2 regions of the Arthrobacter jinronghuae genome follow, and region 1 is predicted to be linked to the other one. Evidence: predicted binding sites of a transcription regulator. Region 1 holds the regulator's gene; the other holds the start of a gene.
The links. Region 1 encodes LexA, which represses DNA repair genes until DNA is damaged. Its sites were predicted from a motif close to TCGAACANNTGTTCGA; they were not measured.

Region 1 (4,364 bases):
CAGGGAGTGCTTGGCCAGCGCTGTCAGCATGTGGTCGTAGAACGGTACCGAGGTGCTGATGTCGGCGCGGCCGGTGCCGTCCAGGTCCAGCTCGACGAAGACGGACGATTCGCTGGTGGTCCGCTCAAGGCGGGCGGTGCGTCCGGTGGCGGTCTCCACAGTCATGGGGTTCCTTCACGAAGATTGGAAGCGGGGCAATAGACAAAGCCCCGGCAGGTCATCAGTTTAGTCCCGAACGCCCCGACTCCCTGAAACCGGGACATCCTGGGCGCCCGGCTGCCGCTCAGGCGGCGAGCAGTTCCCGCAGCCGCGTCAGGAACGCAGTGGTTTCGGCTTCGGTGCCGGCCGTGACCCGCAGATGGCCCTCGATGCCGATGTCCCGCACGAGGACACCTGCCTCGAGCAGGCCTTCCCACACCGCCCGGGGATTCTCCATTCCGCTGAACAGCACGAAGTTGGCGTCCGACGGCGCCGGTTCCAGTCCGAGCGCACGCAGTTCCGTCACGATGCGGTCCCGCTGGCCCTTGATGTCTTCCACATTGGACAGGAGCGCATCGGCGTGCGTGAGGGCCGCATTCGCGGTCGCCTGCGTGAGTGCGGAGAGGTGGTAAGGCAGGCGGACCAGGCGAAGCGCGTCCGCAATCTGCGGTGCCGCGGCAAGGTAGCCGATGCGCGCTCCGGCGAGTGCGAAGGCCTTCGACATGGTCCGGGAAACGATCAGCCGTTCCCGTCCAGGGAGCAGCTGCAGCGCGCTGGGGGTATCGGTGTGGGAGAACTCTGCGTAGGCCTCGTCCACCACCACGATGGCATTGGAGGCTTCTCCTGCTTCATATGCGGCTTCGATCACCTCAAGTTCCAGGGCCGTACCCGTGGGGTTGTTCGGGGTGCACAGGATCACGATGCTGGGTGCCTGCGCCCGGATCTGCTCCGCAGCCGATTCGGGGGTCAGGGAGAAGTCCCGGTCCCTCGTGCCGGTCACGTATGCGGTGCCGGTGCCGCTGGAGAGCAGCGGATACATGGAGTAGGTGGGAGGGAAGCTCATGGCCGTTCGCCCGGGTCCGCCGAAGGCCTGCAGGATCTGCTGGAGAACCTCATTGGAACCGTTGCCGGCCCAGATATTCTCCGCGGCCAGTCCGTGGCCGAGGTATTTGGCCAGGTTTTCCCGCAGCAGCGTGAATTCGCGGTCGGGATATCTGTTCAAGCCGGCGACCACTGATTCAATCTCGGCCATAATGGCCCGGCGCACATGCTCCGGAAGACCGTGGGTGTTTTCATTGACGTTCAGCAGGACGGGCACATCCAACTGGGGGGCGCCGTACGGGGTCAGGCCCCGCAGATCATCGCGCAGGGGAAGTCTGTTCAGGTTTTCCAACTGTTCGTTCACCACTACAGCTTAGGACGCTGCGCGGTGACGTTGTATTTGGCCGACTTCCCGCACCCCTCTGTTACGGGTGCGCGCAGGTAAAGAACTTCGGGATGCCTGCCTGGCGAATCAGCGCGAGACCGGGATGTAAATCTGGCTGCCGGCGGGGACGGTGGCGTCCGCCAGGTTGTTGAGTTCCACGATGTCTGCCACCACGGTGCGGGGATCCCGGTCCGGAGCGAACTCGGTGGCGAGCGACCAGAGCGAATCACCGGCGGACACACCCACCTGGATGGTGCGTGTCTGTTCCTGGGCGTCGCCCGAAGCCATAGCCGGTGCGGTGAAGAATCCGATAAAGACCAGCAGTGCGGCGGCCACGATCATCAGCGGGGCGCCGACCAGGACGAGCCGGCCGCGCCGCGTCAGGCGCAGCGGGACCGACGCCTGGGTGTCCGCGGCAACGGCGGTGCGGGCGGCGGCAGCGGCCCGGTCCGGGGCACGCTCAGTGAGGCTCTGTGCGGTGAAGGGAAGTACGTGTACTGACATGTCAATACCTTTCCGGTCCGAAGAGCAGCTCCGCCGATTCCCCCGCTTCCCGCAAAAGCACCGGATAAACAGTGTGGCTCGAAACTGCATTCGAACATCTGGTGGGCCCGCCGAGGTGTCGGCGGGCCATTTCAAAGTCGGATCCAAACTCAGATCCATACTCAGACTCGAACGTATGTTCTAACTTGTACTCGAACATTTCTAGCACTTATCTACGAACATTGTCGAGACTCGCTCGAATATATGTTTGAAAATGAGGCTGCGCTCCCCTAGCGTTGAACCTGTTGGAAGCGGCTGGGACCAACTAACCATCCGGCACTGACAAAACGGCACTGACAAACGGCTTGGCGGGACAGACCACCACACCCGTTATCACCGCATCACCGCATCACCGCATCACCGCATCACCGCAGGACAAACCAGATACACCGTAAGAACCATCCGGCCCGCATCCACGGGCCGACTGTGAAGGGAAGCCGACGTGGCCCGTGTTACCAATGGCAGCACCCCCTCCCCTGCCGCGCCGGCAGGACGCACCAAGGGCCTAACCGCCCGCCAGACGAAGATCCTGGAAACCATCCAGCGTTCCGTGAACGCGAACGGTTACCCGCCGTCGATGCGGGAGATCGGCGACATCGTGGGCCTGGCCAGCCTTTCCAGCGTTACTCACCAGCTGAGCCAGCTGGAGAAGCTCGGCTATATCCGCCGTGACCCCAAGCGTCCGCGTGCCATGGAGATACTGGTTCCGCTGATGCTCCGCGGTGCTCCCCCGCGCCGCGGCAAAGGCAACGCGGTCGACGGCGGGAACACCGGGGAGGCTGCTGACGGCGCCGCAAAGGGCGGCCTGAGCTCCGTCGGCGGCAACGCACGCACACCCGCCTCCGGCAGCGTTTCCGACCTCACCACCGCAATCGACACGGCGATGGTTCCGCTGGTCGGACGGATCGCCGCAGGCGGACCCATCCTGGCCGACCAGCAGGTTGAAGAGATGGTCCCGCTTCCGCGCCAGCTCGTCGGGCACGGCGACCTCTTTATGCTTCGCGTTGCGGGCGATTCCATGGTGGATGCGGCTATCTGCGACGGTGACTGGGTGGTTGTCCGCCGCCAGCCCACCGCCGAAAACGGTGACATTGTCGCGGCCCTGCTCGAAGACGAAGCGACCGTGAAGACCTTCCGGCAGCGCAACGGACACACCTGGCTGCTGCCCCAGAACACCCGCTATGAGCCCATCCTCGGTGACGAAGCCACCATTATGGGCAAGGTTGTCTCCGTAATGCGTTCGCTCTAGGCACACCTTGAGAGGCCTGGTCGGACGCTGACAAGGACCACGCAAAAGCAGCACCGCCGGCACACGGCGGCGCTGCTTTTTGTTTTCCGCCGATCCGGGTCCGGCGGGTTTTACTTCTTCGCGCCGGCGGGTTCCGCGGCGAGCCGCTTCAGCGCCTGAAGCACCACGGAACGGTCGGTGGTGGACCAGAAGGGCGGCAGGGCGGCCCGCAGGAAACTGCCGTAGCGTGCGGTGGCCAGGCGCGAATCCAGCACGGCCACCACTCCCTTGTCTCCGGAAGCGCGGATCAGCCGCCCGGCGCCCTGGGCGAGCCGGACGGCCGCGTGGGTGGCCGAGACGCTCATGAAGCCGTTTCCCCCGGCCTTGGCAACCGCGCGGGTCCGGGCGGTCATCAACGGATCGTCGGGACGCGGGAACGGAATCCGGTCAATGATCACCAGCCGGCAGGAGGCGCCGGGGACGTCCACGCCCTGCCAGAGGGACATGGTGCCGAACAGGCAGGTCTCGTCGTCGTCGGCAAACTGCTGAACCAGGGCGGACATGGTGGATTCGCCCTGGCAAAGAATCGGAAAGTCGACCCGCTTCCGCAGTGCTTCCGCGGCTTCTTCCGCTGCACGGCGGGAGGAGAACAAACCCAGGGCGCCGCCGCCGGAGGCCTTGATCAGCGCCTCCAGTTCATCCAGCTGCTCCGGGGAGGTTCCACGTCCCGGTTTCGGCAGGTCCTTGGCTACGTACAGCACCCCCTGCCGGGGGTAGTCGAAGGGACTGCCGACGTCGGTCCCCGTCCATTTCGGTGCACCGGCGCCCACCAGCCCCAGGGCCCCTGCAACCGGACCGAACTCCGACCCGATGGCGAGGGTGGCCGAGGTCAGCACCACGGTGTGTCCGTCGAACAGGCCTTCGCGCAGCCGTCCGGCCACGGACAGCGGCGCAACGTTGATGGTGGGCGGTGCATCTTCTTCCGGGGCGGTGTAACCGGTGCCAGGCGAGAAGGTGCTGGCACGCGATGCCCACAGCACCTCCCCTGAATTCACTGCGTCAAGGATGCGTTCGCACAGTTCCAGGACAGCCATCAGGCGGGAGCGTGCCATCTGGCGGCCGCCGTCGACGGCGTCGGAGCCTTCGGGCTTGGAATCGGACAGGGCCGTGCGGCAGGCTTCACGCACC
Region 2 (4,364 bases), 560 kb from region 1:
GAGACTGGCGGGGATCCTGCTCGGCGTGCTGGGGATCTACCTGGCGGCCTTCGCCTTCGGCTGGTTCCAGGCACGGGTGACCGCCCGCATCGTGCAGAACGCCATGTACCGGCTGCGCCGCGACGTCGACGGCAAACTGTTCCGGCTGCCCATGTCCCACTTCCAGCAGCAATCGCGGGGTGACGTCCTCAGCCGGGTCACCAACGACATCGACAACCTGGCCCAGACCCTCTCCCAGAGCCTGACCCAGATCATCACCTCGGTCCTGACCATCGCGGGCGTGCTGGCAATGATGGTGTCCATCTCCCCGCTGCTGGCTCTGATCGCCGTGATTACCGTGCCCGTCTCGGCCCTGGTCACCGTCCTCATTGCCCGGCGCTCGCAGGCAGAGTTCAAAACCCAGTGGAAGTCCACCGGCGAGGTGAACGGCTATATCGAGGAAATGTTCACCGGACAGGACGTGGTGAAGGCGTTCGGCCAGCAGGAGCGGGTCATCGAAGGCTTTGCCCCCGCCAACAACCGTTTGTACCGCTCCGCCTTCCGCGCCCAGTTCGTCTCGGGCATCATCATGCCGGCCATGATGTTCATCTCGAACCTCAATTACGTGGCCGTGGCGGTCGTCGGCGGACTGCAGGTTGCCGGCGGGCAGCTGTCCATCGGCGGCGTGCAGGCCTTCGTGCAGTACAGCCGCCAGTTCAGCCAGCCGCTGGGACAGCTCGGCGGGCTGATCAACATGCTCCAGTCCGGCGTCGCCTCCGCCGAACGGGTGTTCGCCCTGCTTGACGCGAAGGAGCAGCAGCCGGACCCTTCCCGGCCCGAACACCTGAAGGCTGTGCGGGGCCGGGTTGCCTTCGAAGACGTCTCCTTCAGCTACAGCCCCGATGCGCCGTTGATTCGCAATCTGTCCTTCACCGCGGAGCCCGGGCAGACCGTGGCCATCGTGGGCCCCACCGGCGCCGGCAAGACCACCTTGGTCAACCTCCTGATGCGTTTCTACGAGGTGGACGCGGGCCGCATCACCATCGACGGGGTCGACATTGCCCGGCTGCGCCGCGAGGAACTGCGCAGCCACATCGGCATGGTGCTTCAGGACGCCTGGCTGTTCGAGGGCACGGTGCGGGAGAACCTGGCCTACGGCGCACCCGGCGCCACGGAGGAACAGATTGTCGAGGCGGCGCAGGCCACCCACGTGGACCACTTCGTCCGATCCCTCCCGGAGGGCTACGACACCGTACTCGGCTACGACGGCGGGGCGCTGAGCCAGGGCCAGCGGCAGTTGCTGACAATCGCCCGGGCCTGGCTTTCGAACCCGTCCATCCTGGTGCTGGACGAAGCGACCAGTTCCGTGGACACCCGCACCGAAATCGCCATCCGGCTGGCAATGAACGCCCTGCGGCAGGACCGCACCAGCTTCGTGATTGCCCACCGCCTGTCCACCATCCGGGACGCGGACATCATCCTGGTGGTGCGGGACGGGCGGATTGTGGAGCAGGGAACCCATGAAGCGCTGCTGGAGGCCGAGGGGTTCTACACCGAGCTCTACCGCTCCCAGTTCGCGGGACCCGCTCAGGAGGCCGCGGCGGACGTCGCCGGGCCGGACGCGGGCGGGGTTTCGGCGCCGGCCGATCCGGCCGGGCACTAGCATTGCAGCATGACGCCTGACACAACCCATGCAACCGCACTGACTCCTGCCGGCAACGATGCCGGTGTGCTGGCAGGAGTCCGGATCGACGCGGCCAGCTCGGTCCCGCCCTACGAACAGCTGCGCCTGCAGATCCTGGACGCCGTGAACGAGGGACGCCTCGCCATCGGGACCCGGCTTCCACCGGTGCGTGCACTTGCCGGACACCTCGGACTGGCCGTCAACACGGTGGCGAAGGCCTACCGGGAGCTGGAGCAGGCGCAGGTGGTCACCACGCGGTCCCGCGCCGGCACGGTTGTCGCGGCGGGCGGCGATACCGGCCGCGGCCGGGTGGCGGAAGCTGCCGCCGCGTATGCCGCGGCGGTGCGGGCCAACGGCGTCTCGGATGACGACGCCGTGTCCCTCCTGCGGGCGGCCCTGCAGTAAACCGAAACCTCCGCTCCGGCTTGCGATTCTGCGCGCTGGCGTGTCCCCGCAACGCCGCCCCACAGCACAGCATCCCACTCGGTGGCACTGCTGATGCTCGTGGGATCCCAGACGGTACCAGCCGCCCCAAACCGTGGGACCCCGTGCAGGCCGGGCCGGCTCGGCTTCGCCCGCGGCGAAACCCGGGGGGTCGAATACTTTTTCGAATCGGCGTTTGAACTACAGTGGAAAACGTGCCTAAATCGACTCTTCCGACGGCTGACACCACGTTCGTGCCGCATAAAGCCAATGACCTTTCCCGCCTGGTAGTGAAAGGTGCGCGCGAGCACAACCTCCGCAACGTTGACCTGGACCTGCCGCGGGACGCCATGATCGTGTTCACCGGCCTGTCCGGTTCAGGCAAATCCTCCCTGGCCTTCGACACCATCTTCGCGGAGGGCCAGCGGCGTTACGTCGAGTCCTTGTCCGCGTACGCGCGCATGTTCCTCGGCCAGGTGGACAAGCCCGACGTCGACTTCATCGAGGGGCTTTCGCCCGCCGTCTCGATCGACCAGAAGTCCACCAGCAAGAACCCACGGTCCACGGTTGGCACCATCACCGAGATCCACGACTACATGCGCCTCCTCTGGGCCCGTGTGGGGCGGCCCTTCTGCCCGGTCTGCGGCGAGCCCGTCAGCCGGCAGACCCCGCAGCAGATCGTGGACCAGCTCCTCGAACTGGAAGAGGGAACCCGCTTCCAGATCCTGGCCCCGGTGGTCCGCGGCCGGAAGGGCGAATTCGTCGACCTGTTCAAGGAACTCGCTGCCAAGGGCTACTCCCGTGCCCGGGTGGACGGCAAGCAGATCCAGCTGTCCGATCCGCCCAAGCTCGGCAAGCAGTACAAGCACAACATCGAAGTGGTCGTGGACCGCCTGGTGGCCAAGGACGGCATCCGGCAGCGGCTCACGGACTCGGTGGAAACCGGGCTCGGTCTGGCCGACGGCCGCGTGGTGGTGGACTTCGTCGACATCCCCGAGGACAGCAGCGAACGTACCCGAACCTTCTCCGAGAACCTGGCCTGCCCGAACGAGCATCCGCTGGCCATCGACGAAATCGAACCGCGGTCCTTCTCCTTCAACAACCCGTTCGGGGCCTGCCCGGTCTGCACCGGCATCGGGTCCCGGCTGGAAGTCGATGAGGACCTGATCATTCCTGATCCTTCCAAGTCCCTGGCCGAGGGCGCCATCGCCCCGTGGTCCCTGGGCACCGCCACCACCGAGTACTGGAACCGGCTGCTCGACGGCCTGGCCAAGGACATGGGCTTCTCCATGGACACCCCCTGGAAGAAGCTGCCGGCCAAGGTGCGCGAGGCAGTGCTCAACGGCAAGGACCACAAGGTGGTGGTCCAGTACCGGAACCGCTTCGGCCGCGAACGCAAGTACAGCACCGGCTTTGAAGGCGTCATCCAGTACATCCACCGCAAGCACGGGGAAACCGAATCGGACCACGCCCGTGACCGGTACGAAGAGTACATGCGGGAAATCGCCTGCCCCGAGTGCGGGGGAGCGCGCCTGAACCCGGCGTCCCTGTCCGTGCTGATCAACGGCCGCAACATTGCCGAGATCAGCGCCCTGCCGCTGCGTGAAGCCGCGGACTTCCTCAACACTCTGGTCCTCACCGGGCGCGAAGCACAGATTGCCAACCAGGTGCTGAAGGAGATCCAGGCCCGCCTGACCTTCCTGCTCGACGTCGGCCTGGAGTACCTGAGCCTGAACCGCCCGGCGGCCACGCTGTCCGGCGGCGAGGCCCAGCGCATCCGTCTGGCCACGCAGATCGGCTCCGGCCTCGTCGGCGTGCTGTACGTCCTGGATGAGCCGTCCATCGGCCTGCACCAGAAGGACAACCGGCGCCTGATCGATACCCTGATCCGGCTGCGCAGCCTGGGTAACACCCTGATCGTGGTGGAACACGACGAAGACACCATCCAGGAAGCGGACTGGATTGTCGACGTCGGCCCCGGCGCAGGAGAGCGCGGCGGCGAGGTGGTGCACTCCGGCCCGTTGGCGGAGCTGCTGACCAACGAGCGTTCCATCACCGGCGCCTACCTGTCCGGCCGCAAGAAGATCGAAATCCCGGCCAAGCGGCGCAAGGTGGACAAGTCCCGCCAGCTGAAGATCGTTGGTGCGCGGGAAAACAACCTGCAGAACCTGAACGTGGATGTTCCGCTGGGCGTCTTCACGGCCGTGACGGGTGTCAGCGGATCCGGCAAGTCCACGCTGATCAACGACATCCTCTACAAGACCATGGCGAATAAGCT

Region 2: uvrA (excinuclease ABC subunit UvrA) is a predicted target of LexA. The motif match lies at 2,259-2,274, and genes of this name have one in related genera.

Annotation. Positions count from the first base shown of each region.
Region 1 covers NZ_CP104263.1:1,340,246-1,344,609, reverse strand. The annotation lists gene hisB (imidazoleglycerol-phosphate dehydratase HisB) at 1-165, opposite strand, end outside; gene N2K98_RS06240 (histidinol-phosphate transaminase) at 284-1,384, opposite strand; gene N2K98_RS06235 (LysM peptidoglycan-binding domain-containing protein) at 1,493-1,909, opposite strand; gene lexA (transcriptional repressor LexA) at 2,391-3,197, shown strand; gene N2K98_RS06225 (ATP-dependent DNA helicase) at 3,308-4,364, opposite strand, start outside.
Region 2 covers NZ_CP104263.1:1,901,984-1,906,347, forward strand. The annotation lists gene N2K98_RS08880 (ABC transporter ATP-binding protein) at 1-1,642, shown strand, start outside; gene N2K98_RS08885 (GntR family transcriptional regulator) at 1,652-2,068, shown strand; gene uvrA (excinuclease ABC subunit UvrA) at 2,302-4,364, shown strand, end outside.